2 regions of the Priestia sp. TRN 1309 genome follow, and region 2 is predicted to be linked to the other one. Evidence: a T-box and tRNA genes for the amino acid it is inferred to sense, from the RefSeq annotation. Region 2 holds a T-box; the other holds one or more tRNA genes.
The links. The T-box of region 2 lies ahead of leuS (leucine--tRNA ligase). A T-box ahead of a tRNA ligase gene usually reads a tRNA of that ligase, here a tRNA-Leu.

Region 1 (16,707 bases), on a different contig from region 2:
TCATTCTTCACTTCTAATGCTGCTGTTCCCCCAACTGTTACGTATACGATTAACGTTGGAGGCTTCACTCAAACTATTACTCCTACTGCTGGTACAGCTACAGCATCATTCCTTCGTTATCTAAGAAGAGGCGATACGGTAACAGTGACAGCTACAGTTACAGCTGCAGCCGGTACAATTACTACCATCAATGCCACTCTCTCAGTCGCAAAAGTCTCGTCCCGTTTTTCCGAAAAAGACTTTTATTAATTCCTATCACATTTATTACCCTCTTATTTAATAAGAGGGCTTTTTTTATTTCTTATGTAACCCCTTCCTAAAATTCTTTTCCCCGTTTCGCCCTTTTTTCCTGTATAATAAGTAGTAAGAAAGAGGTGCTTATGACGAGACATCCTGTAGAAACGATTTATTATTTAGAAAATCCTCAGCGTGATATTTCAACGTATGCTTCGACAACGCAGTTAACGGTTGAGTCTGTTGTGAAAGATGTGTTTGGTGTTGCTTGCGTAGCAGACATTAAAATTATGCTTCAATATAATAAAGAATTCCGCAAAAGCATCAGCCAGTTACACAATGCAATGGATGATGATCTTACGTTAGAAATGGTTTTTCGAATTGCATCGAAAGAAGATTTGCTTCGATTCAAAAAAAGTTTGCTTGAAAGCAGTTTAGATGACGCAGAAACGTCAATAGACTGTCCATTCAGCGCGACCATTCAATTGCAAGACGGTCGTTATACGTGGAATGAATCCACTTCCGTGTATGAAAAGCAAAAAGAACGTCTTTCATCTTAAGCTTTTATTTTTTATGTATGAAAAAAGCCTGTATCTTAATTCCTTACTTAAGATACAGGCTTTTTGGAATTTGTCCTACATTTTTACTTTTATATTAAAAGACAATTAAGCGGTAATCATTGTCGCAGCGGTCTTCACAATGATGTTTTTTCTCATAACATGGATCATAGTCGTCATGCTTATGGCATTTTTTCTTGCAGGAACATTTGTAGTCGTCATGCTTGTGGCATTTTTTCTTGCAAGAGCATCTGCTGCGTCCATAGTCGTAGTCATCATGCTTGTGGCATCTTTTTTTGCGAGAGCATCTGCCGTGATCACGGTCCTCACAATCGTAGAATCTTTTTTTGCAACATCCCATTTTGCTATCATCTCCTTCTTTCTTTGTCCCTATCAGTATATGAAAAAGAAAGGAATGTGCACGGGTGCCTGTCCTATATTAAGAGATTTTTCAAAAAATGTGCGTACGTCTGTGGCTTAAACTTCATACCGAAAAAGTAGTATTTGGCGTACAAGTAAAAATAATTATGCAAGCGAAATGCTAGGCTTGCTAAAACATCTTCCTGCTGACTCTTCCCTATGTGCTCCTTTAAAATAACAGCGCTTTTCCCTCTTTTTCTATGTTAGACTTTTTAACTCAATTTCTGGAAATAGGTTTTATCACTTCCAATAACGTGTATACACAAAGCAAGGAGATAAGTTATTTAAACTTCTCTTCATTACTCAACGTATTCGAGAAAGTTGTCTATCATACAAGGAGGTTTTTTGAAATGGTAAATGTAAAAGTAGTTGAAAATGGCGTACAGGCAAAAGATACAATCGAACAATTTTTGCGTGAAGGATTTACAAAAGACGAAGTTTATTTACTTGCACACCATCAAGATCGCTCCGAGGATTTAACAGCTGCAACAAATACAAACAATATCGGCCTTTCTGAACAAGGTGTTTTTGATGCGATTGCGAATGTGTTTCGCTCTCGAGGAGACGAGCTTCGCGCCAAAATGCGTTCATTAGGATTATCACAGCCTGAAGCTGAACGCTATGAAGAAGAATTAGATCACGGCAAAGTAATCGTGGTTGCATCAAAAGTTGCTTAATCTAAAAGCCCTACAGCAGGGCTTTTTTATTTTTGTCTTCTGCCCTTTTCCCCTTTCATTAAAGAAGTCATCCCTACATATGATTATGAAGATAAGAGTTACTGCGAGGAGTGATATAGTTGATTATAGGAATTGAGTACACAAAGCGTGTAAAAGACGGATTGGTCGTTAAAAATATTCCTTACAAGATACACGATAAACCTTGTGATGAAGGCTGCTGTAAAAATGATAAAACGATAGGCGTCAGAGATAAATTAAGAGTTAATTGGCTGTTAAATGTTTTTATGCCTAGCAAAAATATAACGGTATTTGATTATAAATATTGGTCAGAAGAGCTAACTTCTTTATGGAGAGAGTACCGGAGAAAAACTGTATAATACTCAAGATAAAAAATCTTCTTGATGAGCAAGGAGATTTTTTTCTATTGACTTTATCTTCTAGCACCAACCTATTTATTAAGCATTTCAACAATTTTTATACCTTTAGATGTTGGTACCATCACCATTATAAATTACTGAGTAGGATGCTTTTTCTTCCACCCATCATAATCAATTTTATATGCAACCTTTCTTAGCTGTGTTTATCCTTTTCTGCTGAAGGCAATAATGAAGATGCATAAACTATATAAAGGGTGAAAAGTTATGATTAACGTCATTGAGACACTAATTGATTATATAAAGAACTCTTCTACAGATGATCCGCCCCCTCGCCCACATATCGGTGAGACTATGGGATGCTGGCTGTATTTCACTGCTTTAGCGGAAGAAATACCTGCCTTAGAAACTTGTCTTAATACAACAACCAACAGTGAACTGCTTAAGCTTGCTCAAGACTCAAAAAACCTGGCTGAATCTCAGATTGATACACTAAAAAAATTAATGATTAAAGAAGGAATTCCCCTTCCTGAAATACCGGCTACCAAACCGAAATCCGACCCTAACAGTATTCCATTAGGAGCAAAAGCCACGGATTCTGAAATCGCTAACTTAATATCTATAAAAATTGCCTCTAATATCGTCATGTGCAGCACGAATATGGGACAATCTATTAGAACCGATATTGGATTAATGTGGTTAAAATTCCACACTGAAAAGGTCATATTAGGATCAAAAATAAAAATTCTAATGCAGCAAAAAGGATGGCTCAAAATTCCCCCTTATTATTATCCACCTGGAGCCCCTCATAACTCTAATTGAAGTGTTCTTAGGTAAAACAGCATAGATAATCTTACATCCAACACATTTAACGAGGTGCTTAAACATGGATTTCCCAACAATTCATACAAACTTTTGGGACGCAGTCATTGGCGTTCCTGTCGTATTAATCGTGACGCAGCTCATCAAATGGCTTTTTCATCCTAAAAAGCAGTATGTTCCGACTATCGCTTTAGCTGTCGGCGTGCTTTTTTCAGTATTTATCAGTCACCCTCATCATATTATTGCCGGATTATTTATGGGATATTTTTATGGATACGCCGCAATTGGAAGCTATGCCGGTCTTAAAACAACGTGGAGAACGATTAGAAAAGATACGTCTCCTTACTCATCAGACTAAAAAACCAGCGAAGTATTCGCTGGTTTTTTAGCTTTCACTACTTATTTCTTCTGCTCCTAGATCTTTGGCTAGGTGAACAACCGATTGATTGATTTTCCATACGTAATAGATGTTGTGGAGCAGCTGAAGATGCTGTAAGTTTCTTGATTGAACGGACGTATCAAAATAATCTAAAGATTGTTCAATCTTTTGTCTTACATCTTCAAGCGTGTATACATACGTTCCTCTTTCTCCTCGTAATGCTTTTTCAAGCTGAGTGAAGTTGCTTGCCACTTTCTCTTCCACTTCCTTTACTACGCCATGAAATTCTGCTTCCTTATAAAAAGCTTCGTTTCTAGTAGAAGAAGCTACCAAATGCTTGGCGTAATAATTAATGGCGGTAAAAACGGTCAAAAATTGCTGAAGACGTGAACGGCCAACGAAACCTTTGATAATAGGATCGGAATCGACATGAAGCTGTTTTAGCTTTTTTTCTAATTCCATTCCTTTATCAGCTAAATTGGCAAATGCGTACTGCTTCGTAAAACGATGTAAATAGGTGTGAACAAATTCTTTTAAAGCCGCTACGTATTCTACTGAAGTGTCGGTTATTTTATCTCTTGTTCTTTTAGGAAACACAAGAGCAGATACGGCTAAGCCAATTCCAACTCCTACGACTGTATCCAATACGCGAGCCAGTAATAAACTCTCTGAAACCCCGCCAAGAAGCATGTCATACATAAAGGCCAGCATCATCGTAATCCAAAAGCTCATAAACGAATACGTAATGGGAAAGAAATAAAAAGCCATAAACACACAGATAAAAAGCAGCGTTACTTCAAGTATTCCTGGTGAAACAAAGCTTGCGACAACAAAGCCCACAGCTGCTCCTAAAAGCGTGCCTACGCTTCGCTGCACGGCTTTTACAAACGTACTTCCTATCGTTTCTGTACCGAGAAGCACCAAATAGCCTGCTAAGAGCGCCCAATATTGGTGCGATGGAGATAAAAACGAACCAAATATTAAGGTCGTAACAGCAGTGATGACTGCTTGAATAGACTTTTTTGTAGATGGTTTTAATCCCTTTTCTTCATCATTATCCTCTTCGTCTTCTTGTTCTTCCACTTCTTTTTGAGGCTGTTTTTCTTGCTTCACAATTGCTTGCTGCAGCTCATACGCTTCATCAATGACATGATTTGATATCGTTTCGATACGGCGTATTAAGTAAAGCCAGTCTTTATACCTTTTGTCTTGAGGTTCGAGTTCGCTTAATTTTTGGCGCAGCTCTTGCAGATGCTGAGCTGCATCTGTTAAGGAATGAGTAGGATTTTCATTTAATACCTCTGCTTCGCGAATCGATTCCACTAGCTTTAACAGCACCTGCTGAATATCAAAATGATTAAATGCCTTTAATTCACTGAGCTTTCGAATCGCCGGAGAATATGTCTGCAGCAGCATCACTGTATCAAATACATAAAGGCGCATTTGCTCAGCTGTTACGCCAGGCCATATGTCGTGAGGATCTGTATTTCCAAGCTCTTCTGATGCTACACGGGCATACTCCGCTAGTTTTTTAATATTGCGGTTGTATTGTTTAATTTGAGCTGGTTCAATCCTTTTCTTTTGAATTAACTCAATAATTAAATCAAGCACCAAATTTACTTGAATATGAAATGATTTCATTGAAGACCTCAGTACGTTGGCAGGCCGGTCTTTAAAAATAACAAAATTATAGATAAATGCACAGCAGGCTCCTACTACAACGCCAGCTAACAGCCACGGCAGCTGAGAAAATGTAACGTGTAAAATAGAAGCAAAATAAAACGACATAAATGCTACCATCGACAGAGAGAAATAGCGAATACCAAATTTCTGTAAATAAAAAGACAAAAACACCAATAGAACGAGAAAAACATTTTCTGCTTGTCCATATCGTGATAGAAACGAGCCAATTCCAAGAGAAACGGCGCTGGAAATTGCTACTAATCCTGTTGTCACTTTTTTTGCTTTTGTTGTTTCATCATTTACAACCAATATACCCATCAGGCCGATTACGCCCGATAAAATAGCAGCGGTAATTTGAGAGCTTCCCGCTGCTTTTAATACAATCAGCATAATAACGACAGCTGTAATGACACTGATCGTAGCTTTAGAAGCTGTTTTGAACCTTTTTCGTCCAGGATCTGCAGCGACTAAGCGGCTAAACCAATATGAAAAAATAAACACCCTCTCCTTTCGTGCTGTAAAGTTCTTTGTAGAAAGAGTAATATTATTACTTATACCCTTTTTAATTCTTTTCTATCGTATGTAAGTATGTTTTTCACTATAACATTGCAAACGGCTAAAGAGCTAAACAAATGCTTAAAAACACATCTGTTTTCTGTCAGATGTGTTTTTAAAAAATAATGGTTCATTACAGTGTAAGAGAAGAAATTTCCCACCCGTTTGTTAACGGATTTCTTTTTAAAGTAAAAACCATCGTTGTCTTGTGAGCCCCTTTATTTTCGTAATAAATAAGGCAATCTACGGAGATTTTCTCTTTTGTTTTATACTTTTTTGCATGAAATAAGTCCGTTTTATAATAAATGGTGGAGATACTATGCAGCTTTGCCCATAGCTTATGCTCTTGCTTCACGCGCAAAACCGGCTGCATTAAGGCATCGTCATCTTGCTTTAATCCTGTTAAAAACATATTGACGACTTCTGCCGGCTCAGCTTTTAATGCATATTCATCAAGCTTGCCTCCTGCTTTTAATACCATTAACTGATGACCTGGATCCACATTTTGAGACTTGTGAGTCGTACTTCCTGCAAAATGAATGCAAAAATGACCGGGGAACCCATTGTCAAGCGCACCGGCTCCATGAGGCATTCCATTCATGGAAGCTGCAAGCATTTGGCCTTTAAATGGAATAAGAACAGCTCTTCGGTTCCAGCTCCATTTTCCATTATATAAGTGCTTCATTACTTTCGTATCTTGACGTGTAAGCGGCTGAACATCTGCGTGGTGAGAGCCTGCTCTTCGCTGCACATAAAAGTAAAAACCGGTTTCTACATCGATTACTTTAAATTTTTTCCCCTTCGGCAGTAAGGTTTCTACACGTTTCCATTTTAATACTTTTCCTGTGTCGCTTACCGGAAAGTACGTAAGGTTTTCTTCTGCTTTCATCTTTTGGGGATGCAAAAAAAAACTAATAAGCATAAAGACTAAAATCATTAATTTTATCATTGTCTACCCTCATTACCTTGTAGTTTCTCTATGTAATATGCGAAAGTACACATACAATTATAAATAGAAATTTTTACACGCTCAGCTCATGGAAAATAATACAAAAAAGAGCTTGTGAATCCTATACATTAAACGGTTCATTTTATTCATACTAACAGGTGAAAGCGAGGTATATGATATGAATTTCACTTGGATGGTTGGACTTTTAATGCTTATTCAACCTCTTTCTACACAAGACCACCTATCTATTACTCATGACGGTAAACCAATTGAACGGATTGAACGAGACAAAGTGGCAGTACCTCTTCTTCCTGTACCCATGGTTGATCATGATCGATACAATCTTCTTCTAAAAGAATTGGATAAAAAAACATATAGAGAGCCCACAAATGCCCGCATTGATAAAAGCGGACAAATTGTTCCTGAGCAAGCGGGTGTCAAACTATATCATAAAGATTTTGCGGAGAAATTTTATACTTATTTTTTTAACGGCGGTACGTCAACCTTAGAAATCCCGACGCTTCCTGTTCCGCCTCGCGTGGATAAGGAGCTGCTTGCAACGATTCGCATTAAGCAAATCGGTCATTATCATACGGTATTTAACCCTCATAATAAAAATCGTTCTCACAATATTTCTCTTGCAGCTGAATCACTAGACAGCAGCGTCATATTTCCTGGGGAAGTTTTCTCGTTTAATCAAACCGTTGGAAAAAGAACGGCAGCAAAAGGGTATATGCGTGCGCCAATCATTGTAAAAGGAGAGTATTCTGAAGGAGTTGGAGGAGGAATTTGCCAAGTTTCTTCTACTTTATTTAACGCCGTCGATAACGCTGGCGTCACGATTACGCAGCGCTACTCACACAGCCGCAGTGTTTCCTACGTACCTCCTGGGCGAGACGCTACCGTCAGCTGGTATGGACCTGACTTTCATTTTAAAAATACGTACAGTGATCCTTTGTTGATTCGAGCGCAGGTACACGGGGGAGTCGTAAGCGTGGCCGTTTACTCTACTGATGCGATTGAATATAAGCCTCGCCGCGTGCCTTGGGCTTCTATTGATCAATTGCCGAAAGAGAAAAAAATCGAATCGCATGTTGATACTGAGCCTGCTGATTAATCATCTCTTCCAGCTTTTTATAATGAACACAAAAAAGCCTAAAGGGTATCCTTTAGGCTATTCAGTGATATAATTAGCAGCCGTAGCCGCCACCATAACCACCGCTATAACAACTACATCCGATAATTACTAATAGAATAAATAATACAACTAATAAAGCGAAACCAGAACCAAATCCACATCCAGCATTAGACATACAAGCACTCCCTTTCAACGTAATTTTCTGTTGCTAAAACAAAGAAGGTTCAAACATGGGGTGTTTCTCATGGATAGGTTATTGTATGTCTGCCTAGACGTTTTGGTTTGCTGTCCTGCTCATTTTTTTAAAAATTAGGCTTGTTTTCGTCTTTACAACTCGGAAAATGTAATTCCGTAAGAGTAAAGCTCATTTCCACTCTTCCTTTAAAATCGCGTAATAATATTCATCCCACCATCCTTTTTCAGTTGGAATACATTTTTTGAAATACCCTTCTCTTCTCATCCCGATCTTCTCCATAACACGATAAGAAGACGTATTCTCAGGTTGACAAGTAGCAATAACCCGATGCAGTTTCATTGTATTAAAGCCATAGTCCACGATTGCTTTTGCCGCTTCTGACGCATATCCTTTCTGATGATAGAGGGAATTAAATACCCAGCCAATTTCATAAGTATGGTCCCCAAAATAGGTAAAAAAGACGATATGACCAATTAGGATTTTTTCGTTTTTTAATACAACTGGAAAATTTTTAACGTTTTCTTTCATATTTTCATTTACAAATTTCTTCGCATCATCCTTACTAAAAACGCCTTCTGGTATGTACTTCATGACATTAGCATCAGATGTATATGTGTAGACATCTTGCCAATCTTCATATTTAAATTTGCGTATTAGTAGTCTGCTAGTCTCAATGTTCATGTGGTTCTCCCCTATCTCAAAGCTATTTTTCTATACGCTTGTTTCGATAGTGAAGAGATAAAAACCTCTTTGCACCAAGTTACTAGTGCTTTTGTTGACGCTTCTTTAAAACAAGGTAAAGTGACTCTGCAAAAAAGAAGAACAAAAGAGAAAAAAGGACAAATAATTCGGCCACTTCCATTACACGAAACGGGCTTAAAGCATTGTATAGTGCCTGCAGTACGTTCGCTCCTTGAAAAAGATCAATTCCTACAGAAAGAGCAATCACAGATCCAAATAGCAGCAGGCTAACTCCAATAATTTTCATTCCTTTCACTCCTTACCTAATGGTTACTTACCTCATAGGGTCGTCATTTTCATTTACCGTCATGCAAAAGATATTTTGTTAAAAATTACATAATTATACGGTTTTTGGTCAAATTAATAAAAACTATAGTAAGGGTGCTTTCATTTATGCCTTCGTTTTTTAAAAATCAAAAATCTAAAAATAAGCTTGAACCTCAGGCAGATCAAACAAACAGCGAACAAACAGCTTCTTCTCTTAAGAATCTGCTGTCGGAGAACCTTACCTTAATTAAAGAGAAAACTGGAAACAGCTCAGATATTGTGATTCGTCATTTTAAAATAGGCAGCAATAATAGCTTAGCTGCTGCTATCGTCTACATAGAAGGGATTGTAGATAATCAGGCTATTCAAGATTACTTACTGCAGTCTCTGATGAAAGATAATGAAAAAAACGAACTAAACGATAAAAATGCATTAGAGTTAATTTCCGAAGACATCGTAACAATCGGCAACGTATCGTTTGCAGACAACTGGAATGATTTACTTTCTTCTTTGATGTCAGGCGATAGCCTTCTTATTGTCGACGGCATAAACCGCGTACTCAGCGTGAGTACACAAGGCGGTGAAAAGCGTGCTATTTCAGAATCTACTACCCAAATGGTAGTGCGGGGACCAAAAGGTGCCTTTACTGAGTCTATTGGCACAAACTTAGCCATGGTGCGCCGAATTATTAAAACACCCGACTTATGGCTAGAGTCGATGAAGATTGGCCGAGTAACTAAAACGGATGTCACTCTTATGTATATTCATGGCATCGCAAACGATAAAGTTGTGAAAGAAATTCGAAAGCGATTAAAAAACATTGATATTGATAGTATTTTGGAATCAGGTTATGTTGAGCAGCTGATTGAAGATCAAACAGTCACTCCTTTTCCCACTATTTACAACACAGAAAGACCTGATGTGGTGGCGGGTAACCTTTTGGAAGGAAGAATTGCTATTTTTGTGGACGGAACTCCTTTTGTCCTTATTGCTCCAGCGTTGTTCATTCAATTTTTCCAATCGGCTGAAGATTACTACGCACGCTTTGATATTGCGACGTCCATTCGTCTTTTGCGGGTGTTTATGTTTATGATTTCACTTATCGCGCCTGCTACATATGTAGCGGTTACGACATTTCATCAAGAGATGGTACCTACAACGCTTATTGTAGCTCTTGCAGCACAGCGAGAATCGGTTCCATTTCCCGCGTTCGTGGAAGCTTTTTTTATGGAAGTCACCTTTGAAATTTTGCGTGAAGCAGGGATTCGTTTACCAAAAGCTATCGGCTCTGCTGTATCGATCGTCGGAGCCCTTGTTATTGGGCAAGCAGCAGTTCAAGCGGGGATCGTCTCACCAGCTATGGTTATTATCGTATCGATTACAGCCATTGCTAGCTTTGCCACACCGTCTTTCGATATGGCTATTTCAGCGCGTTTAATTCGTTTTTTATTCATACTGGGAGCGGCTACATTCGGCTTCTATGGCATTATCCTTATTCTTTTAATGGGGGTTGGACACCTATGCAGCTTACGTTCATTTGGTGTTCCTTACATGACCCCATTAGCACCCTTTATTCCTGCAAGCAATGAAGATACATTGCTGCGGTTACCTTGGTGGACGATGAGAAGAAGACCTAAATTAATTAGTGATAACAAAGTTCGTCAAAGCAAACATCAAAAGCCTGAGCCTCCTTCTTCAAGAGGTATGATTAACCAGGAACTTGAAAAAGGTGATCAAAATGAAACGTAAAAGTTTATTTTTACTGGTAATGACCATAATGATGGTATTGCTTACGAGCTGCTGGAGTAAAAAAGAATTAACAGACCTTGCATTTGTATCGGCAATGGGCATTGATAAAACGAAAAACGGACGGTATGAGCTTACCTTTCAAATTATTAACCCGGGAAACGTAGCTGGCTTACAAGGGGGCGGCGGTACCCAAAGTCCGCCTGTTACGATCTATTCTGCTTCTGGCGATAATTTAGTTGAAGCAAGCAGACGCGCTTCAGCTAGAATTTCCCGAAGACTTTATTATGCCCATACCAACTTAGTCGTGATCGGAGAAAAACTAGCGCGTGAAGAAGGAATTAACATTCTTATTGATTCTATTGATCGCGATCCTGAATTTCGAATTACGACTTCCCTAGTCATCGCACACCAGTCAAGTGCTGCTGATTTGGTAAAAGCACTAACGCCTGTCGATAAAATTCCAGCAAACAAAATTATGAAAACGCTGGAGTTCACTCAAAGAAAATGGGGAGAAAATCTAAAGGTTTCCTTTCAAGAAGTGATGAGGTCTCTCGAATCTCCCGGAGGAGAAGCACTAGTCTCGGGTTTTCGTTTAGTTGGAAATCCTCAACAAGCAGAAAAATTAGATAACCTCCAGCAAAGCGCACCAGAAGCTACCCTTCGTGCTTCTGGCATTGCTGTTTTTAAAAATGGAAAGTTAATCGACTGGTTGTACAATAGTCCAGCCAGAGGCAGCGTTTGGATTCTTGATAAAATACAAGGAACGGATATTAATATAGATTGGAAAGGAAAAAAAGAAGCGCTTGCCTATCAAACAGTTCGTCAAAAAACGAATGTATCTGTAAAAATGAAAAAAGGAAAACCTTACGTGTCCGTTCACACTCGCGTAGAAGGCGATCTTGGAGAAGTGGAGGTCCCTGTTGATACCCGTCAACCTGCCGTAATCAAAAAAATGGAAAAAGCTGCAGGTAAAGAAATAAAAAAAGAATTACAAACAGCTATTAAACAAGCTCAGACAGACAAAGTTGACATCTTTGGGTTTGGAGAAGCACTGGAACGTACGCGGCCCAATCAGTGGGAAAAATTCAAATCAGAATGGGATGACGTTTATTTTCCAAAATTAGATGTAGACGTTACAGTAGAAGCTTACATTCGCCGAACGGGTCTGCGCAATAAATCGTTTCTCTCTAGCGTAAAAGAAAAACAACAATGAAGAAAGGAGGTTCTGGCTATATGGAAAAAGCAAAAATCAGCGCCACTCAATTATTTATTCTCATGGTATTATTCGAACTGGGAAGCGCTTTATTAGTTCCTCTTGCAATGAGAGCGAAGCAAGATGCATGGCTAGCTATTTTAATTGGAATGCTGTGCAGCTTTTTTTTCTTCTTAGTCTATCATAAGCTCTATTCCTACTATCCGGACCTCCTCCCTACAGAATACATGCAGAAAATTTTAGGTAAGGCACTGGGAACACTTCTTGCATTCGTATATATTGTCTATTTTTTATACGATGCATCACGAGTTCTAAGAGATTTCGGAGAAATGCTTCTTACTTTTGCTTATCCGGATACGCCTTTATTTATTGCCAATGCCTTATTGATGCTGGTCATTATCTATATAACCCGAAAAGGAATTGAAGCGATAGCGAGATCAGGAGAGCTTCTGTTTATTTTTATGTATTTTCTAGCTATTGCAGGCTTCATCTTAATTATTAGCTCAGGATTAGTTGATTTTAAGAACTTGCAGCCGGTATTAAAAGAAGGAATACTTCCTGTTGCCAAAGTTGCTTTGACCGAAACGCTATATTTTCCTTTCACAGAAGCTATTGTATTTACTATGCTTCTTCCTTACTTAAGCAACCCCAAAAAAGCAAGTGTGACCATGCTATGCGCAACGGGATTAAGCGGAATTAATCTAATTATTACGATGATCATTAACATTAGCGTGCTTGGAGTTGATCTGACAACAAGATCACAGTTCCCTCTTCTTAGTACTGTCCAAACGATCCAAGTAGCTGATTTTTTAGAGCGTCTAGATGTATTTTTTATGTTCGCTATGGTGATTGGGATTTATTTCAAAGTTAGCATCTTGTTTTATGCTTCTATAATAGGTACAGCTACTTTATTTAAAATTAAATCTCCTTCCCGTCTAGCGTATCCTTTAGGTATCATTGTGCTGTTTTTGTCGATTACAATCGCTAGTAATTTTCAAGAACACCTTTATGAAGGATTGCACGTAGCGAGATTTCTTTTGCATATGCCGCTATTTTCTATCGTACCCCTACTGCTTCTGATTATCGCCTTTTTAAAAAATAGGAAGAAGCAGCACAGATAGTATATCTCTACTAAATAGAAAAAATGGCGTTAAAATTATCGAGGTGATGTGCGTGTATATATGGTTTTATGATCATTTTGTTAATACCATCTTATTTCCGCTTACTTGTATCATGCTAGTGTGCCTGTCATTAGGACTGTATGCATACTTTAAATTAAAAAAAATGAAAAATTGATACTAGACGGCTATTTTTCTCATTCAAAATAAGAAAGATACAACAAGATAGAAAGCAACTGTTATTCCCGCTGCAATTAAAGCTGGCTTTAATTTATACTTGGCATATTCAATAACAGATAAATCTAATATTTTGGCGATGGTATTCGTATCGTCGCTTAAAGGTGAAGAAAACGCTCCAAAGGAACCGCTCGCAAACACCGCACCGATAATTAACGGCAAAGAAAGATCTGCAGAACTTGCAAGCGATACGCCAAGCGGCATTAAAATCCCCCACGTTCCCCAAGCAGATCCGATAAAGTAAGAAATAGCGGCTCCAAAGATAAACATGAACGGAGTGACAAACATTTGAGGAATCCACTTAGAATGTGCCGTCACGAAATTTGAAAAACCTAAGTCTTCTGTCACAGCGGATAATCCCCATACTACCGATAACAACAAAATAACGGACATCAAGTCATTGCCTCCTGTGATAAAACCATTAAGCAAATTCTGTAATGTAAAGCGCTGAAACAAGAAAAAAATGAGCGTAATTAACGTAGTCATAATTAAAGCTACTACCATCGCTTCTAACACGTCTGCTTTAATAAATGCTTCAAAAAAGGTGTGACTCTTACGATGTCCACTCCACCATGTTAAAAGTAAGGTAAGTGAAATCACAACAAGTAAAGGTACTAACAAATTCCAAGGCTTAGAAGGCAAATCCTTCGATACGCAAGGATGACAATCATGCCAATCTTTTTCGTCTTCTTCCTCGAGCTTCATAGGAGCCGTAGACGTTGAATGATGAAAAAAGCTGAAATAAATCCCTACTAAAATAATCACAATCGAAAAGAAATTATAAGGAATGCTTTGAATAAACAAAGAATAAGCGTCTTGTTTTATGCCTTGATGATCAATTGCCATTTGAATGATTGAGACCATATATCCTACAAATGCCGTTGCCACGGGAATTAAGACGATAACAGGAGTAGCAGTTGTTTCAATAACAAACCCTAGCTCTGCTGTCGTCATTTTCACTTTTTTCAGCAGCGCTCTCATAATGGGCGCGATCGTCACAAAACGAAAGGTGGGAGCACTGAATGTTCCAATGGTTGAAACATAGGTTAAAATAAGAGCTTTTTTTCTTGTATCAATTCTTTCTGCAGCTGTTTCCACAAAACCTTTAACTCCTCCAGCCATCTTAATCATTCCGATAAGCCCTGAAAACGCGTATAAAAAGACAACGATTTCTATATTACTTTTATTTCTAAGAGCTTGTACAACGTAGTGAAGTAACTTTTCAACACCTCCGACAATCGAATGATCAATCAAATAAGCGCCTACTAATAAGCCTAAAAACAACCCTGGCAGCACTTGTTTGGTGAAAATAGCTATTGGAATAACAATTAAAAACGGTATAATTGAAAACCAACTAGATTCCATAGGACTCTCCCCTATCTTAAAAACCATATTAGACGTCTTCACGTATCGTTCATTAGCTTTTAATGTAACCCCAATAATATGTGTATATTCACGAAAACAATACGTATAAGCAGCACTGATTGAATAAACTATTTCTAATTAAAAACAGCATAGTAAAAATCTTTATTTCTACAACAAAAAAAGCAGTTTGCACATGCAAACTGCTTTTGAAAAGAAGCGGAAGACGAGGTTCGAACTCGCGACCCCCACCTTGGCAAGGTGGTGTTCTACCACTGAACTACTTCCGCGCAATATATAAAAGTAAAGATGCGGGTGAAGGGACTTGAACCCCCACGTCATAAGACACTAGATCCTAAGTCTAGCGCGTCTGCCAATTCCGCCACACCCGCGGGTGAATTGAAAAATAACTCCAAAATGGCAGGGGCAGTAGGAATCGAACCCACACTGACGGTTTTGGAGACCGTAGTTCTACCTTTAAACTATGCCCCTAGAAATGATTTCTTCAAAAGAACCTCGTTTATTGACGACGCTATATTATAATAAAACATATATGGAATTTCGTCAATAGGTCTTTTTATGAATCATGACTAGTACTGGCGACTTCAAAAAAAACTGTGAGGCATATCACAGCTTTTCACACTTTCCACCGCCAGTTGCAGCACCTTTTATCCTCTACCATTTATTTTTATAAGCTTTCTGCAAAAGCACTTTTTTAGGAAAAGTGCAGAACTATACAAAATGTCTCCAAAATCGCGTGAAGACTGAAAGAATATGGAGGAGTGCAGATTTTACAGGAGGCACGTTTTTTTGAGAATCCGTATTAAAATCCACAGGTTCCCCCTCATTTCCCACAAGCGTACTGTGAGAAATTTTAGTTTCAATAGCCCCTGTTAGCTCGGCTGCAAATTCTTCACTATCTATCATAACCATAGATTCAGTATTTAAAAATACAGAACGTGAATCTAAGTTAAAAGAACCAACTGCGCTCAAACGCTGGTCGTAAACAACGGATTTCCCGTGAATGGAATAAGGCTGTTGATATTCATAAAGCTTTGAAGCCGCTTTTATAACGCGATTTTTCACTCCTAAGTATGCAGAAAAAGCCATAGCATTCGGAGTGGACGTAATAGAATTCGTTAAAATAATTCTTTGCACTTTAGATTTTACTGACTTATCTATATACTGTTCCATCTCTTTTGTTGGTACAATATAAGGACTTTGAACGACAATGGATTTTTCAGCTTGCTCGGAAAGCTTAATAAACGTTTTCCATATAAAAGGGCTTTTATTCATTCTTTGAATAGGATTTGTAATAAAAGAAATCTTTCTTGTAGGCATCGTCGATTCTCTCCATACAATATAAGGATGGACAAAGGGTTCGTTTGCTTTTTTGGCCTCTTCGTATTGATCTATTAACAATTTCTTTCCTGAAAGGCCACGAAATTGTTTAGTTTTCTTGAGCTTTGGAAAAGCTTTGCGCGTATACGGGTGGTTCCATAATTTCTCTACATACTTCTCCATTGAGAGAATGACACTATTACTTTCTTGCTTTGTATTATAAATCAGCACATCACGGTCATAGACAAAATTTTTATCCGGTTGACTGGCCAAGTATTTATCTCCAATATTTCGTCCTCCACTAATACCTAATTGGCCATCGACTACTATTATTTTATCGTGAAGACGGTTATGCCATGTCCAAGGTTTAAGAATAGTAAAGGGCTCATAGTACTTTAATTCAATATTATTGTGGAAAGCTAGAGCATAAAGAACATTTTTTCTCTTGCCTTTTAACCCATGAGAGATCCCGTCTAACAGCACTCGAATACGTATACCTCGGTCCGCAGCTTCGAATAAAGCACCCATAAGTAAATCCGACGAACGACCTTTGCCGATGGAAAAGTACGCAATATCGATTGTATGCCTCGCTTCTTGAATCATCTGCATCCGAACAAGCCCTGAAAAATAACCGTTTTCCAAAAGCATAACACGGTCTGTGGATTCTTTCTTTCCGTAAAAATTCTCAGTATTCA
Region 2 (16,707 bases):
AGAAGAGGACATATCCTATCCTTTGATGAATATGTATATGAAGTGGAAGAATGGGTACGTGAAGCGCAAAAATATGATTTGCCTATTTTCCTGTTAGGACATAGTATGGGAGGACTGGCGGTTATTCGTACGCTGCAGACAAAAAATCTTCCTATATGGGGTGCGATCCTTTCCTCACCTTGTCTAGGATTAAAAGAGCAAGTACCAGCTTACTTAGATATGTTATCTAAAGGATTAAATAAAGTCATGCCGAACAAACTTTTTGATTTGGGTCTTACTGTTGAAAAAGCAACAAGAAACCAAGAAGTTCGAGATGAAGATGAAAACGACTCACTGTACGTTACAAAAGTTTCTGTAAGATGGTACCGAGAATTGATTCAAGCTGTTAACTTAGCTTTTAAAGATATCGATCGTTTGCCGGATGTTCCGCTTCTTGTGATGCAGGCAGGAGAAGATAAAATTATTGAAAAGCTGATTGTTAGACAGTGGTTTGATGAAATAGAGCTAAGTGAAAAAATCTACAAAGAATGGTCTCAGCTGTATCACGAAATCTTTAATGAGCCTGAAAGAGAATACGTTTTTACATACGCGAAAAGCTTTGTTGATCTTCACATTTAATGAGTGCTGTCAGAAATTGAGGTGAAAATAAATGAAGATTCCGTCTCGTCCTATTTCATTAATGAGAAAAATTTATCGAGAAGTGTTTCCCGTCGTTCATCATGAGCTTAACCATTGGCGGGAAAGGGCAAAAGAGATTCCTAATAAAGAATTACGCACTCAAGCATTGGCAAGTATCGATACAAAAACTTTTCATTGTGAAGGAGGCGGCATCCTATCGATTTTAGCGAAAGAAAACATGATTGAATGCGTAAAATTTATCGTTGCCTACCAAACAATCAGCGATTACTTAGATAACTTATGTGACCGCAGCAATTCGCTCGATCCTAAAGATTTTGCAGCCTTACATGAATCGATGCCAGATGCGTTGACTCCTCATGCACCTCTTGGGGATTACTATCGTTTTCGAACGGACAAAGACGATGGAGGATATTTAGCGGAACTTGTCCAGACTTGTCAGCAGTCCTTGCGAAAAGCCTGTAATTACCATATCGTCTCTTCACATTTATTAGAACTAGCTACTTATTATTGTGATTTGCAAATACATAAGCATGTTGAAATCAAGGAAAGAGTTCCACGATTAGAGAATTGGTTTGATGCTCACCGGCACAGTGTTCCTGAAATGGAGTGGTATGAATTTTCAGCGTGCTCTGGTTCAACGTTAGGCATTTTTTGTTTGGCTGCTTACAGTTTTCAAGAAGAGATGACCAAAGAAATGACGGAGAAAATAAAAGCGGGATATTTTCCTTATATTCAAGGTTTACATATTTTACTCGATTATTTAATTGACCAAGAAGAAGATAAAGCAGGAGGAGATTTGAACTTTTGTTTTTATTATCCTCACTATCAGCAAATGATGGACCGCTTTTTGCATTTTGTTGTAAAAGCGGACGAATATGCTAAAAAACTGCCGGATTATCACTTTCACTGCTTTATCTATAAGGGACTCCTGGGCGTTTATTTGTCCGATCAAAAAGTGAGGGCACAAAAACATGTTCATGTGAATGCACGTCGATTAATCAAAGCGGGGGGAGCACTCAGCTACTTTTTCTATATCAACGGACGCTTGTACCGAATGTTAAAAAGATAAGCCATATGCGGCTTATCTTTTTTCAATAGCAATGATGAACGGAGGATTGTTTTGCTGATTCATGAAGCGATATTGTAAAACATGGACGTCTTTTTGATCCAGATTTTGGACGTACGTTAGTAAATCGTCTCTTTCTTGTTTCCCTTGTTCGTGTCCGTGATAAATAACGAGCACAATCACTCCTTCAGGTGCTAGCAAATCAAGTAACTGCTCAATTGCAGAAATTGTTGTTTCAGAAGTGGTGACGATGTCTTTATCTCCACCTGGTAAATAACCTAAATTAAAGACAGCGCCCGTCACTCGTCCATTAATAGAGTGGGGAAGCATGCTTATATTGCTATGGCTTTCTTGGATAAGCGTGACTCGTTTTTCTACATGATGTTCTGTCAATCGCTGCTGAGTTGCTTGAATGGCTTGGGGCTGAATGTCAAATCCATATACATGACCTGTATCTCCGACTAAGTTGGCTAAGAACAATGTATCATGTCCATTTCCTGCTGTAGCATCAATCGCGACATCTCCTTCGGCCACAGCATTAGTGAGCAACGTGCGGGCAAAAGGCAGGATACGTTCTATTTTCATCTTTCCATCAACTCTTTTTCGTAATATTTTCCTTGATAGCTTTGGCGACGTTCGAGCTCTTGATCAATGGCATTTAATACGCTCCACTTATTTACGCTCCACATCGGTCCGATCATGAGGTCTATCGGTCCATCACCGGTAATACGATGAACAATCATCTCAGAAGGGATTACTTCGAGCTGATCGCATACAAGCTTTACATATTCTTCAAATGAAAGAAATTCAACAAGGCCCTTTTCATACTGTTTGACCATAGGAGTTCCTTTTAGTAAATGAAGCAGATGAATCTTAATTCCTTGAACGTCTAATTTTGCTACTTGCCGTACCGTTTCCATCATCATCTCAGGTGTTTCTAAAGGCAAACCATTAATGATGTGAGAACAAACGCGAATACCGTGTTTTCGAAGCTTTGCTACACCATCTACATAGCATTGATGATCGTGTGCCCGGTTGATAAGCAGTGAAGTTCGTTCATGAACAGTTTGCAGTCCAAGTTCTACCCATAGATAAGTTCGTTCATTTAATTCAGCCAAGTACTCCACCACATCGTCGGGGAGACAGTCAGGGCGCGTGGCGATAGAAAGCCCAACAACTCCGGGAAGCTTTAAGACCGCTTCATATTTTTCACGAAGCTCCTCAACAGGAGCGTGAGTGTTAGTGAATGCTTGAAAGTAAGCAACGTATTTTCCGTCTTTCCATTTATGATGCATTTTTTCACGGATTTCGTTAAATTGTGTCACAAGATCATCCGCTCTGTTTCCAGCGAAATCTCCTGAACCGGCAGCGCTGCAAAACGTACAGCCGCCGTGAGCTACCGTGCCGTCTCTGTTTGGACAATCAAATCCTCCATCTAAGGCTACTTTAAATACCTTATGGCCAAAGTGGTTACGTAAGTGGTAATTCCAGGTATGATAACGTTTGTTTTCAGATTTATACGGAAATGGGTTTGTCTGATTCAAATCAGCAACCTCCTTTTTACATGCAATATACATCAACAAATTGTATCAAAAACGTGAAAAAGTGCCAAACAAATTTAAGGATGCTTATATTTAACAGGTTCTTCTTGTCGTAAAGGAGAGTAAAGTTGCGCAAAATAAGACAGAAATGAACGAATAGGAGGAATAGACAATGACAACTCGTCAAGCAGTGGATCAACTTATGCAGCAGTGTGAAGATGCTATTCGCTTTGGACAAGGTCAGTTACAGGAAGGCATGAAACAAGAACATTACAATGACACTGAATATACAAAAGCACAGGAAAAATTAGAAAATGCTTATAAAGAAATTGAAGAGTTTTCTCACAGTGCAAATGCACAGCAAAGAGAGCAGCTATATCGCATGCGCCTGCAAGTTCAGCAGCTGCAAAGTAAATTGATTACAACTCAGCATTAAGGAGAGGATTTTATGGCAACTCGTTCAAATCAAAATAACCCGGAACAAAAAACAAAAAACGGGATCAACAGCAATGATATTGAGCTAGGAAAAGATTTTGATCCTGTAAAAGAATTAAAAGCACGGAACAGCAAGCGTGCCCAGCCGGTTCGTTCGAAGCAAAAATAAGCGGTAAAAAGGTGATTTTGCATGATATTGTCATGTGAAATCACCTTTTTAAATAGTCAGCGAATTTCAAATAAATTGTCTATATGTAAAAGCATTGCGAACCCTTTAAGAAAAGACTAGAATGTACGTTGGCATTCGAATAGATAGGGGGGAGATCAATGCCCAAGTCACTTTGGTTTTTGATTATTGGTATGCTTGTAAACGTAACGGGAGCTTCGTTTTTATGGCCTCTCAATACAATTTATATAAATGAACATTTAGGAAAGTCGTTATCCGTTGCAGGAGTGGTTCTTATGCTGAACTCTGCTGCAAGCGTAGTGGGTAATTTACTAGGGGGAACGCTTTTTGACAAAATTGGAGGATATAAATCCATTTTATCAGGAATTATTATTACCCTTGTTGCATTAGTGGGACTGGTGTTTTTCCATGGTTGGCCTACATACGTTGTTCTCTTGGTTATTGTAGGATTTGGATCTGGTATTGTGTTTCCATCTATGTATGCAATGGCAGGCTCAGTCTGGCCACAAGGCGGAAGAAAAGCATTTAATGCGATGTACGTTGCTCAAAATGCAGGAGTGGCTATTGGCGCAGCGGTAGGGGGCGTTGTAGCATCCTATTCATTTACGTATATTTTCTTAGCTAATACAATTTTATACGTTATTTTTCTTCTTATTGCTATTTTTTCATACCGTCATATTTCGGTTACAGTTGGGCAAACGAATGTCCTTAATGAAGCCGGTAGTATTCAGCACAAAACGAAACTGACGGCCCTTCTTATTTTATGTACAGGATACGTATTATGCTGGGTCGCGTATGTTCAGTGGCAAACAACGATTGCTACGCATACGCGTGAGTTGAATATACCTCTTTCTAGCTACAGTTTGCTTTGGACGATTAACGGCATTTTAATTGTAGTCGGTCAGCCTTTGATTGTGCCTATCATTCAAAAAGTAGCAAAGACATTAAAAGTACAGGTTCTAATTGGAACGGTTATTTTTGTGGCTTCTTTCATCATCGTGGTGAATGCCACAACATTTTCGCAGTTCTTAACAGCAATGATTGTGTTAACAGTTGGAGAAATGTTTGTTTGGCCAGCAATTCCAGCTGTCGCAAGTCAGTTAGCTCCATCAGGAAAAGAAGGGTTTTATCAAGGCGTAGTCAACAGTATGGCTACTGCAGGTAAAATGATTGGCCCTCTCTTTGGAGGCATTATTTTCGATGCGTTTAATATGTCTACCCTGTGCTATTTATTAATTGCACTATTGTTATTTAGCATGTGTACAACATGGATATACGATTATAAATTAAAAGAAAAACGTCAGCGTTCACTAACCATCTCTAAATAAATAGAGGTGGTTTTATTTTTGACTGTTCAATAAACGTAGGAATGTCTTCAGTATTCCTTTAATAATATAGTAAGGGTCGTGACAAGCAAAGAAAGGAGTATATACCTGTAAAAATGTAAGCGTTTTCTAATTATATAACTTCTTGGGGGGCTAGAATATGCTTAGTATGATTGGATTAATTGGAGGATTATTGCTGCTCATTGTATTAACGATGAGAGGCATGAATTTATTTATAGCAGGTCCGCTTAGTGCTTTAGTTGTTGCGTTAACAAGCGGAATGCCTTTATTTCCACAGCTGGTGAAAGAAGGAGAAGCAAATTTTGTTGGGAATTATATGTCTGGTTTCACAGGATTTATTGCTTCTTGGTATTTAATGTTTCTATTGGGCGCCGTTTTTGGAAAAGTGATGGAAGACAGCGGGGCCGCTGATAGTGTTTCTCGCTGGATTGTCAGTAAACTAGGAATGAAAAGAGCAGTGTTGGCGATTGTACTTGCCTGTGCGGTCTTAACATATGGAGGAGTCAGTCTGTTTGTAGTAGCATTCTCTGTCTATCCAATGGCTTTAAGCTTATTCAAACAAGCTGATTTGCCGAGGCGGTTTATCCCTGCTGCTTTAGCATTCGGTTCCGTTACGTTTACGATGACCTCGGCTGGATCGCCTGAAATCCAAAACTGGATTCCAATTGAATATTTAAAGACTAGTCCGTATGCAGGATGGGAAGTTAGTTTAGTTGTAGCGGTAGTGATGGCTGTATTCGGCTACTGGTGGTTAAAGCGCTTGATTTCAAAAGCAGTTAAAAATGGAGAGCGTTTTATATCACGCGAGAAAGATCCAGCAGTAACGGAAAATCAGTCTCTTCCTAATCCGTTATTAAGTTTGCTTCCGCTTGTGGTCGTGCTCATTATTTCTTTTGCACTTCATAAGCCGCTTCAGCAATCTGCGTTGATTGTCGCACTTTTAAGCGGTATCATTGTCACATACATTGTGAACCGAAAACACTTTAAAGGATTTTGGAATGCAGCATCAGAAGGGACGCTTGGAGCGTTAATTGCAATTGGGAATACAGCTGCTGTCGTAGGTTTTGGAGGGGTTGCTAAGGCTGTTCCCGCGTTTGGAGTGGCTGTAGATGCCATGACGCATATTCCAGGCAGTCCGTTGATAGGGGGAGCTATTGCGGTGAGTGTTATCGCGGGGATGACAGGTTCGGCTTCAGGAGGTCAGGCGATTGCTTTGCCAATTTTAGCCCCTCACTATCTAGATGCTGGTGTAAATCCAGAAGCTCTCCATCGTGTAGTAGCTATATCTTCTGGCGTATTAGATTCCTTGCCTCATAATGGTTATGTCGTCACCACAATTAATTCTATTTGTGGAGAAACTCATAAAGATGCGTATGGATCAGTTGCAGCGATGACGGTAATTGTTCCGCTTGTTGGTCTCGTACTTGCGATTATCCTGTTTTCTTTTGGATTTGGTATTTAATAATAGCTGTTAAAGAAAGTAGAGGCGGGGACAAAAGTATTTTAGCTGAAGGAAGATCCGAACGATAAATCGTTCGGATCTTTTCATTATTATGGTGAACTCGGCTTTTATGTGTTTAGTTGCTTTAAGCTGTTGATTGGAGCGCAAGATGAAGCCTTGCACGGAAATGAACAGTTTTGTAGCAAGGAGTCCAGATATCCTATTTATTCAGCTTTAGATAGGATTAACTTAATTATGTCTAAATCTCTTTGTTTGGCGTTGTATGTATGTTTTTGGGAGAAGTTGTTCATATATAAGAATGAAAGAGGGGATTTAGCAACAAAGCAGTGAGGCAGTGTAGAAACTTTTACAAAATCCGTTGAACAACTTGCAGTTTGCGAACATATTATTTACAATACAAGGTAGTATGATGTAAAAACTATGATAAGGAATAGTAGTGAACGAAGCGAGCTAAGAGAGCTGACGGGTGGTGCGAGTCAGCAAACGGGCGTTCATGAACTCACCTTGGAGTTGTAAATGTGAAGTAAAGTAACATTTACCGTCTATCCGCGTTAAGGAAAATGAGTGAGTACATAATTGTGCTAATTTGGGTGGTACCGCGGGAAGTTTATTCAACCTCTCGTCCCTTTGTTTGAGGGATGAGGGGTTTTTTAGTTTAATTAAATACAGCTGGAGCGTACAAGGAGGATTATGTATGGCTTTTAATCATGAAAAGATCGAACAAAAATGGCAAAAAGTTTGGGAAGAAAATAAAACATTTAGAACAACAGAAGATGAAGGAAAGCGTAAGTTTTACGCATTAGATATGTTCCCTTATCCATCTGGGGCGGGTTTACACGTTGGGCATCCAGAAGGTTATACAGCAACGGACATTTTATCTCGTATGAAGCGTATGCAAGGATACAATGTACTTCATCCAATGGGATGGGATGCATTCGGACTACCTGCTGAGCAGTATGCATTAGATACAGGAAACGATCCGGCTGAGTTCACTGAACTTAACATTAATAATTTCCGTCGTCAAATCAAATCGTTAGGTTTCTCTTACGATTGGGAGCGTGAAATTAATACAACTGATCCTAACTACTACAAATGGACGCAGTGGATTTTCTTACAGTTATATAAAAAAGGCTTAGCTTATGTGGATGAAGTAGCTGTTAACTGGTGTCCTGCGTTGGGAACAGTACTTGCAAACGAAGAAGTTATAGATGGCAAAAGTGAGCGCGGTGGGCATCCGGTTGAGCGTCGTCCAATGAAGCAGTGGATGCTTAAAATCACAGCTTATGCAGATCGTTTACTAGAAGATTTAGATGATCTTGATTGGCCAGAAAGTATTAAAGAAATGCAGCGAAACTGGATTGGCCGCTCTGAAGGAGCTCACGTTCACTTCACAATTGATGGATATGACGAAACATTTACTGTGTTCACAACGCGTCCTGATACGCTGTTTGGGGCAACGTATGCCGTTTTAGCACCTGAACATCCGTTTGTGGATAAAATTACGACAGCCGAACAAAAAGAAGCGGTAGAAGCGTATTTAGATCAAATTAAAAGCAAAAGCGATTTAGAGCGTACAGACTTAGCTAAAGACAAAACGGGCGTATTCACAGGTGCTTATGCAATTAACCCTGTAAACGGTGAGAGAATGCCAATTTGGATTGCTGACTATGTTCTAATGAGCTATGGTACAGGTGCAATTATGGCTGTTCCTGCTCATGATGAGCGTGATTATGAGTTTGCTGTTAAATTTGAACTGCCGATTAAAGAAGTAGTAGCTGGTGGAGACGTTTCAAAAGAAGCTTATACAGGCGACGGCGAGCACGTTAATTCAGACTTCTTAAATGGTCTAGACAAAGAAGAAGCAATTTCAAATATGATTCAGTGGCTTCAAGCAAATGAAAAAGGTGAAAAACAAGTAACATACCGTCTGCGTGACTGGTTATTCAGCCGTCAGCGCTACTGGGGTGAACCGATTCCTGTTATTCACTGGGAAGATGGCACAACAACTGCAGTTCCTGAAGATCAGCTTCCGCTTGTTTTACCAAAAACAACTGAAATCAAGCCGTCAGGTACAGGTGAATCTCCATTAGCAAACATTGATGACTGGGTGAACGTTGTAGATCCGGAAACGGGCAAAAAAGGGCGCCGCGAAACAAATACAATGCCTCAATGGGCAGGCAGCTGCTGGTATTACTTACGCTACATTGATCCAACGAACAGCGAAGCATTAGCAGATGCAGACAAATTAAAAGAATGGTTGCCGGTTGATATTTATATCGGTGGAGCTGAACACGCTGTTCTTCATCTATTGTATGCTCGTTTCTGGCATAAATTTTTATATGATATCGGCGTAGTTCCAACAAAAGAGCCGTTCCAAAAACTGTTTAACCAAGGTATGATTCTTGGAGAAAACAATGAAAAAATGAGTAAGTCAAAAGGTAACGTTGTAAACCCAGACGAAATCGTAGAAAGCCACGGTGCAGATACGCTTCGCCTTTACGAAATGTTTATGGGACCGTTAGATGCATCCATTGCTTGGTCAACAAAAGGGCTTGATGGTGCACGCCGTTTCTTAGATCGTGTATGGCGTTTACTTATCGAGGATAATGGTGAATTAAGCAGCAAGGTTCAAGAAAGCAATGATACTACACTTGAACGCGTATATCACCAAACGGTGAAAAAAGTAACGGAAGATTACGAAGGTCTTCGTTTTAATACAGGTATCTCTCAACTTATGGTATTCATCAACGACGCATACAAAGTTGATGTGCTGCCAAAGCAATACGTAGAAGGATTTGTGAAGCTATTAGCACCAATTTGTCCTCATACAACTGAGGAATTATGGAGCAAACTAGGCCACGAAGATACGATTTCATATGAAGCTTGGCCTGCGTTTGATGAAGCGAAACTTGTAGATGATGAAGTGGAAATTGTCGTTCAAATTAACGGTAAAGTACGTGCAAAATTAAACGTACCTGCTGAGGCATCTCGTGAAGAGCTTCAAGATATTGCAATGGCTAATGAAGATGTTCAAGAGTTCATTGAAGGTAAGACAGTACGCAAAGTGATTGCTGTGCCTGGTAAATTAGTAAACATCGTAGCTAATTAAGTATTGATGTAGAACAGCCCCCCTGACTAAAGAGCAGTCAGGGGGGCTGTTCTAGACCTAAGCGTCTGATGTCCCCCTTTCGGGGTTGACATCAGGCCCTTAGTTAAACCTTTAACTACGATTGGAAAAGCTTAGGTAGGCTGCTGCTTAAGCTTTTCTTATTTAGTGGCATAAAGGTATTTGAATTTGCTACAATAGCGATAGCAAGCTGAATGAAAGAATAGAGAGGAATGACGAAGATGGAAGAAGTAAAAGTGATTACGCCTGAAGAGCTTCAAAAACGCGTTGAAAATGGAGAAGAGCTTCATTTAGTTGATGTTCGCGAAGATGAGGAAGTAGCAGAAGGAATGATTCCAACTGCTAAACACATTCGTATGAATGATATTCCAACTAATGTGGATTATTTCGATAAAGAAAAAGAATATATTTTCATTTGCCGTTCTGGACGCCGCAGTGAAAACGTATGTTACTACCTTCAAGAACAAGGTTATAAAGTAACAAATATGGTTGGCGGTATGTTAGAGTGGGAAGGAAAAACGGTTAATAAATAAGAAAAAGCGCCTTTGACAGGCGCTTTTTTCTTTTGGAATGAAACTTCTACCATTCGACTAAAATGATAGTAGCAAAACAAATGATGACTAAATCTATAAAAGTCTTCATAAAAATAGAGGTAGGAAGAAGTTGAAAATCAGTACGAAAGCCATCATTGAGAGAAGCAGTCCATTCTGATTGAAACAAATTTGATAGGACAAGGTGGTAGAAGCTATGATACAGGTGAAAATGTTTGATAAAGAGCATGAAAAAGATTTAGAGTTTGCGGTGAACCGATTTTTACGCAAATTAGAAGATGAAGACGTCGTGGATATTAAGTACCAAGTCACAGTGGATGTTGATCGTGATGAGCAGGTGTACTGTTTTTCAGCCATGGTTATGTATAAAGCCTAGCATATTATGCTAGGCTTGTTGCAAATTCTCCTGCATTACTGCCAGCCAAACGGCCTGTTACAAGGGCAGAAGTAATATTGTATCCTCCAGTATATCCGTGGATATCAAGAATTTCCCCGCAGAAGTAAAGGCCTTGCATAAATTTAGAAGACATTTCTTTTGGGTGAATTTCTTTAACGGATACTCCGCCTCCTGTGACGAATGCTTTCTCTAAAGAAAGTGTGCCGTTTACAGCAAATTCAAATCGTTTGCACATTCTCGAGAATTCTCTCAGTTTTTCATGCTGAAGCTGTCCCGCTAGCGCTTGGCTATCAATGTCTGCTTGCTCGAGTAAAAATAATAGATAGCGTTCAGATACAAAACCTTTTAAAACATTTTTAATCACTTTTTTCGGCTCTTCTTTTGTTGTTTTGACTAATTGTTGAAAAATCTCTTCTTCGTTTTGGCTAGGAAATAAATCAAGAGACATTTGAACAGTGTTGCTTTTTTGTTTCTTTAACTCTTTAACAACATATTGGCTGCAGCGAAGAGCGGCAGGGCCAGAGATGCCAAAGTGAGTGAAAATCATATCCATCTGATGAGTTATGACAGGTTTGCCTTTTTTATTAAGTACGCTTAGTCCTACGTTGCGAAGCGATAGACCTTGAAGCGTTTTTGTTTTAATAAAGTGTTCGCTAGATGTAATAGGAACTTCTGTTGGGTAAAGTTCAGTAATTTTATGACCTGCATCTTTTGCCCATTGATAACCGTCTCCTGTCGAACCCGTATGAGGCACTGATTTTCCGCCTACTGCAATCACAACGCTTTTCGTTTGGACTGCTTCTCCGTCTTGAAGTACAACTTCTTTCACGGTGTTGTTTTCATAGTTTACGCGTTTAACGGCTGTGTTTGTGCGAATTGTTACACGAAGACGGTGAAGTTCACTAATTAATGCATCAACAACAGATTGTGCTTTATTGCTAACCGGAAACATACGCCCGTGATCTTCTTCTTTTAATTTAATTCCAAGGCCTTCAAAATAGGAGATGATATCTTCGTTATTAAAAACAGAAAACGCACTGTATAAAAAGCGTCCGTTTCCTGGAATGTGTTTAATAAGTTCATCAATCGGAAGGCGGTTTGTTACATTACAGCGGCCCCCTCCAGAAATGGCAAGCTTTCGTCCGAGTTTATTGCCTTTATCAATTAATAATACGTTTGCACCTGACTCACCAGCTGCAATCGATGCCATCAAACCAGAAGGTCCTCCTCCGATTACGACTACATCATATATCATACTTTCACCAACCTGTCTATTCTTAAAAAATTTTAGTTTGTTCACTGACAAATCTCTCAACATTGGATAAAATGGGCTATAGTCTTTGTTTTTTAGCTTGTTGACGAGTGTGAGTGAGTATAAGACCTTTCTTAGTGTATACTCTCACTTGCTTCTTTTCAATTCTATCATTATTATCAGTATGTAACATTAAGTATCGGAGGCAAACGTATGTCTGATTCAAAATTGTTAAGAGGGACCTTTGTGCTAACGCTTGGCACTTATGTATCCCGAATTCTGGGAATGATTTATTTATTTCCATTTGCGATCCTTGTTGGAACCGTAGGGGGAGCACTGTTTGGTTATGGATATAACCAATATGCTATTTATTTAAGTATTGCTACAGCCGGTATGCCAATGGCCGTATCGAAATTTGTATCAAAATATAATGCACTCGGTGATTATTATACGAGTAGAAGAATGTATCGGGCCGGCATGAAATTAATGCTTGTCACAGGAATACTTGCATTTTTACTTTTATATTCGTTAGCGCCTGTTATGTCTAGAATTACACTTGGAGGCTCTGATTTAAATAACTCCTTAGAAGATGTAGTAATGGTTATGCGAATGGTTAGTGTTGCGTTAATTGTAGTACCGATGATGAGTTTAATGCGAGGATTTTTCCAAGGTCACCAGTCTATGGGACCCACAGCTGTTTCACAAGTAGTTGAACAACTTGTGCGGGTTGTCTTTTTATTAGCATCCACTTATATCGTCATCAAAGTTGTACATGGGAGTCTTGCGCTAGCCGTTGGATTTGCTACAATGGGTGCTTTTGTAGGAGCTCTTGCTGGACTTGCCGTATTAATTTGGTACTGGAAAAAACGAAAGCCTCATCTCGATAAAATGGTGAACGAGCAGACGGTAACCCCTACGCGTATTTCTACCGTATCCATTTTTAAAGAGCTGCTTACGTATTCATTGCCCTATGTATTTGTCAGCTTAGCTATTCCGCTTTATCAGTATGTGGATCAATTCACATTTAACCGTGCGATGGTAGCGGCTGGACAAAAAGAAATAGCGGAGTCCATGAACGGAATTGTTCAGTCTTATGTTCCAAAGCTTGTGATGATTCCTGTTTCATTAGCTACTGCATTCGGTTTGACTCTTGTACCAACGATTACACGTTCATTTGTGAATAAAGATTATAATGTATTGCAAAAGCAAATTGATCAAACATATCAAACGATTATGTTTCTTGTGCTGCCAGCATCTGTAGGGTTAATGGCTTTAGCTGGTCCAGCATATACGTTTTTCTTTGGAACAGATGCATCGGATGCGGGTGGAAATGTCTTGCTTTATTATGCACCCGTAGCTTTATTGTTCTCGTTTTTCACGGTTAATGGAGCTATTTTACAAGGGATCAACAAACAAAAATATGCTGTTTTAAGTCTATTATTTGGATTGATTGTGAAAATTGTCGTGAACGTGCCATTTATTCTTATGTTCCACGAGATCGGTTCAGTTTTAGCGACAGCACTAGGCTATATCGTATCTCTTGTTTATATGTTTGCGCTTATTCAAAAACACGCAAAATATAACTACAGTGAGTTTATAAAACGCTCTGTGCTCATTCTCATTTTTGTTGCGATTATGGGAATCAGCGTAAAAATTGTTTCAGTAGTAATTGGTCTGTTTACAACCCCAGGACGATTCTCTGCCACGGTTATTACGATTATAGGAGCAGCAGTAGGCGGCCTTATTTACTTTATTATTACCTATCGTTCAAGCCTGCTTGAAAAAGTAATGGGAGCGAGGGTAACAGGTGCAATTGAACGAAAGATACTGCGCCGAAATAAACAGCGCAGTGCATAAGAAGATGACTCGTTAGAGTCATCTTCTTTTCAAAAAAAGGAGGATATTACATGCGTTTGGATAAATTGCTTTCTACCATTGGGTACGGAAGCCGAAAAGAAGTTAAAGGTCTTTTAAAGACTGGAGCTGTTAAGGTAGACGGTACAGCGGTTAAAGATGCTAAGGTACATGTTAATCCAGATGAACAAGAAATAACTGTGCATGGCGAAGCCGTTTCTTACCGAGAATTTGTTTACTTTATGCTGCATAAGCCGCAAGGTGTCATATCAGCGACGGAAGATTCTCTTCATGAAACAGTTTTGGACTTATTGGAAATTGACGATGCTGTGTACGACCCATTTCCGGTAGGGCGTTTAGACAAAGATACAGAAGGGCTCTTGCTGCTGACAAATGACGGTCAGCTTGCACATCAGCTGCTATCTCCTAAAAAGCACGTTCCTAAAACGTATTTTGCAAAAATTAATGCGCCGGTGACTGAAGAAGATGCTGAAGCATTTAGACAGGGTGTCACTCTTGATGATGGATACGTAACAAAATCAGCAGAGTTAAAGGTACTAACAAGCGGTGTGGAATCAGAAATTGAATTAACGATCGTTGAAGGGAAATTTCATCAAGTGAAGCGTATGTTTGAAGCAAGAGGAAAAAAAGTAACGTATTTAAAACGTTTATCTATGGGAGCTTTGCTATTAGACGAGTCGTTAGATTTAGGAGAGTACAGGGAGTTAACGGAAGAAGAACTAGCTTTATTACAAAAATCAAATGCCTAAGAAGAGGCGAAAGAAAAAGGAACCTAAGTCTAAAATGGTTCCTTTTTTTGTCCACTTTATTCGACAAGTGAAACATTTCACGTTAAAGCACTTAAACGAGTACCAACTCTGCTTGACGTGCAAATGGAGCGGGGGACTATGCACTCGTCCAAGTCTTGACTTTCTACTGCGTAGAATTTTATCTCTATATATAAATCACTTACTACCCTTGAAATAAACTTACTAGGATGACATCTTGACCTTCTTTTGCGTAGTCGTCCATGTACCGCGACTTGGGCTGCGAACTAAATCATTATATGCTAACACATTCAAGTCACGCTGAATGGTTCTTGGTGTAATACCAAATTCGTCTACGAGCTCTTGCGTTGTAACTGTTCCATTTTTACAAATGAACATATAGACCGATTTGATACGAGTTAGCATTCGATTAGTTGAAGGTTTCAAAAAACCACTTCCTTATTCGTTTTTCGTAAGGCACAACTTCTTTATAACTCTGAGATGTCAAGCACTATTTCAGTCCTTATCCTTATTGTACACAAAATCGACAGAAAAATAAAAGAGAAAACGCAAATTAACACAATATTTACAAAAAATGATATAAATATGTAATCCTTTCGTAACATCTCCTTCCTCTATTTGCACATTTTTTATAGTATATGTAAACAATAAACAAATAGAATCCGTTTTTATCGATTGTGCCTACAAATTATTTCCCGGAATTTTGACTCTGTAAACCTTTGATATGAAAGGAAAGAGACAATTATTTCTTTCTATATAAAGGTATGATAAAGTTAAATTTACCAATAGTAATGATAGATACAATCTGTAAAAGCAGGCAAAGGAGGCACACAGATGACAGCAATTAATTGGAAAGAGGAAGTGCAAAAAAGAGAAGCTGAAATTCTAGCTGAGACGCAGCGTTTTTTGCAAATTAAAAGTGTTTTGACAAGCACAGAAAAAAAAGAAGAGCCATTTGGACCTGGAGTTGCTCAAGCGCTTCACTTTCTTTTAAACAAAGGAAAAAATGACGGGTTTTCCGTCAAGAACGTAGACGGATATGCAGGTCATATTGAAGCGGGAGAAGGAAAAGACCTTCTTGGCATTTTGTGTCACGTAGACGTCGTTCCTGAAGGAGACGGGTGGTCGGTTGATCCATACGGCGGTGAAATAAAAGACGGGAAAATTTTTGCTAGAGGAGCAATCGACGATAAGGGCCCGACGATGGCTGCTTATTATGCGATGAAAATTGTGAAAGATTTAGGGCTTCCTCTATCTAAGCGGGTTCGAATGATTATTGGAACGGATGAAGAAAGTGACTGGAGATGTGTGGACCACTACTTCAATCATGAAGAGATGCCAACGATGGGATTTGCGCCGGATGCAGATTTTCCTATCATTTATGCTGAAAAAGGCATTACAGATGTAGAAATTCGCCAGCAGCCCATTGAAGGAACAAAGGGAAGCGTCCAGCTTACATCATTTGTCTCTGGGCGACGCTACAATATGGTTCCTGATCTTGCAACAGCTGTTCTTGAATTCCATAGTGAAACGGATATTAAAAATAAATATGATCAATTTTTAAAAGATCAGTCTTTAAAAGGTTCAATAACTGAAAAGAGCGGTGCGTATACACTTACTCTAGAAGGAGTTTCAGCACATGGAAGCGTGCCTGATAAAGGGAAAAATGCTGGGCTTACACTTCTTCGCTTTTTACACACATTAGAACTTGATGAACAAGCTAATCAGTTTGTAGGTTATGCAAATGCGTATTTAATCCAAGATGCACTAGGAGAAAAAATGGGCTTAAATCGCAAAGATGAGGTCACGGGTGATTTAACGATAAATGTGGGAATCATGTCTTACAATCAAGAAGAAGCGGGGCACTTTGGCTTAAATATTCGCTATCCTGTATCAGCTCATATTGACGATATTATTGATACGATTAAAGAAAAAAGTGAATCTTATCAAATGACTATCAAACATTTTACAGATTCTAAACCACATCACGTCGATCAAAAACATGAGCTTATTCAAACGCTTCAAAAGGTTTACCAAGAACAAACAAATGAAGAACCTACGC

Region 1: it has a tRNA-Leu gene. The T-box ahead of leuS (leucine--tRNA ligase) is inferred to sense a tRNA for this amino acid. The anticodon was not compared.

Annotation. Positions count from the first base shown of each region.
Region 1 covers NZ_JBOZGM010000002.1:823,951-840,657, forward strand. The annotation lists gene ACRPLQ_RS11490 (hypothetical protein) at 1-249, shown strand, start outside; gene ACRPLQ_RS11495 (hypothetical protein) at 381-794, shown strand; gene ACRPLQ_RS11500 (hypothetical protein) at 900-1,163, opposite strand; gene ACRPLQ_RS11505 (general stress protein) at 1,562-1,888, shown strand; gene ACRPLQ_RS11510 (hypothetical protein) at 2,008-2,265, shown strand; gene ACRPLQ_RS11515 (DUF3231 family protein) at 2,530-3,084, shown strand; gene ACRPLQ_RS11520 (hypothetical protein) at 3,149-3,442, shown strand; gene ACRPLQ_RS11525 (FUSC family protein) at 3,470-5,647, opposite strand; gene ACRPLQ_RS11530 (hypothetical protein) at 5,835-6,650, opposite strand; gene ACRPLQ_RS11535 (VanW family protein) at 6,829-7,767, shown strand; gene ACRPLQ_RS11540 (YjcZ family sporulation protein) at 7,841-7,963, opposite strand; gene ACRPLQ_RS11545 (GNAT family N-acetyltransferase) at 8,153-8,665, opposite strand; gene ACRPLQ_RS11550 (hypothetical protein) at 8,748-8,972, opposite strand; gene ACRPLQ_RS11555 (spore germination protein) at 9,119-10,741, shown strand; gene ACRPLQ_RS11560 (Ger(x)C family spore germination protein) at 10,731-11,954, shown strand; gene ACRPLQ_RS11565 (GerAB/ArcD/ProY family transporter) at 11,975-13,075, shown strand; gene ACRPLQ_RS11570 (Na+/H+ antiporter NhaC family protein) at 13,274-14,674, opposite strand; tRNA gene ACRPLQ_RS11575 (tRNA-Gly) at 14,890-14,961, opposite strand; tRNA gene ACRPLQ_RS11580 (tRNA-Leu) at 14,982-15,063, opposite strand; tRNA gene ACRPLQ_RS11585 (tRNA-Trp) at 15,090-15,163, opposite strand; gene ACRPLQ_RS11590 (phospholipase D-like domain-containing protein) at 15,404-16,707, opposite strand, start outside.
Region 2 covers NZ_JBOZGM010000009.1:42,870-59,576, forward strand. The annotation lists gene ACRPLQ_RS24580 (alpha/beta fold hydrolase) at 1-618, shown strand, start outside; gene ACRPLQ_RS24585 (tetraprenyl-beta-curcumene synthase family protein) at 650-1,708, shown strand; gene ACRPLQ_RS24590 (class I SAM-dependent methyltransferase) at 1,721-2,290, opposite strand; gene ACRPLQ_RS24595 (TIGR01212 family radical SAM protein) at 2,287-3,249, opposite strand; gene ACRPLQ_RS24600 (YtzC family protein) at 3,419-3,682, shown strand; gene ACRPLQ_RS24605 (hypothetical protein) at 3,695-3,850, shown strand; gene ACRPLQ_RS24610 (MDR family MFS transporter) at 4,009-5,196, shown strand; gene ACRPLQ_RS24615 (GntP family permease) at 5,354-6,676, shown strand; T-box leader at 7,088-7,306, shown strand; gene leuS (leucine--tRNA ligase) at 7,371-9,785, shown strand; gene ACRPLQ_RS24625 (rhodanese-like domain-containing protein) at 10,025-10,336, shown strand; gene ACRPLQ_RS24630 (sporulation protein Cse60) at 10,551-10,730, shown strand; gene ACRPLQ_RS24635 (NAD(P)/FAD-dependent oxidoreductase) at 10,735-12,006, opposite strand; gene ACRPLQ_RS24640 (putative polysaccharide biosynthesis protein) at 12,217-13,860, shown strand; gene ACRPLQ_RS24645 (pseudouridine synthase) at 13,911-14,627, shown strand; gene ACRPLQ_RS24650 (DeoR family transcriptional regulator) at 14,850-15,071, opposite strand; gene pepV (dipeptidase PepV) at 15,480-16,707, shown strand, end outside.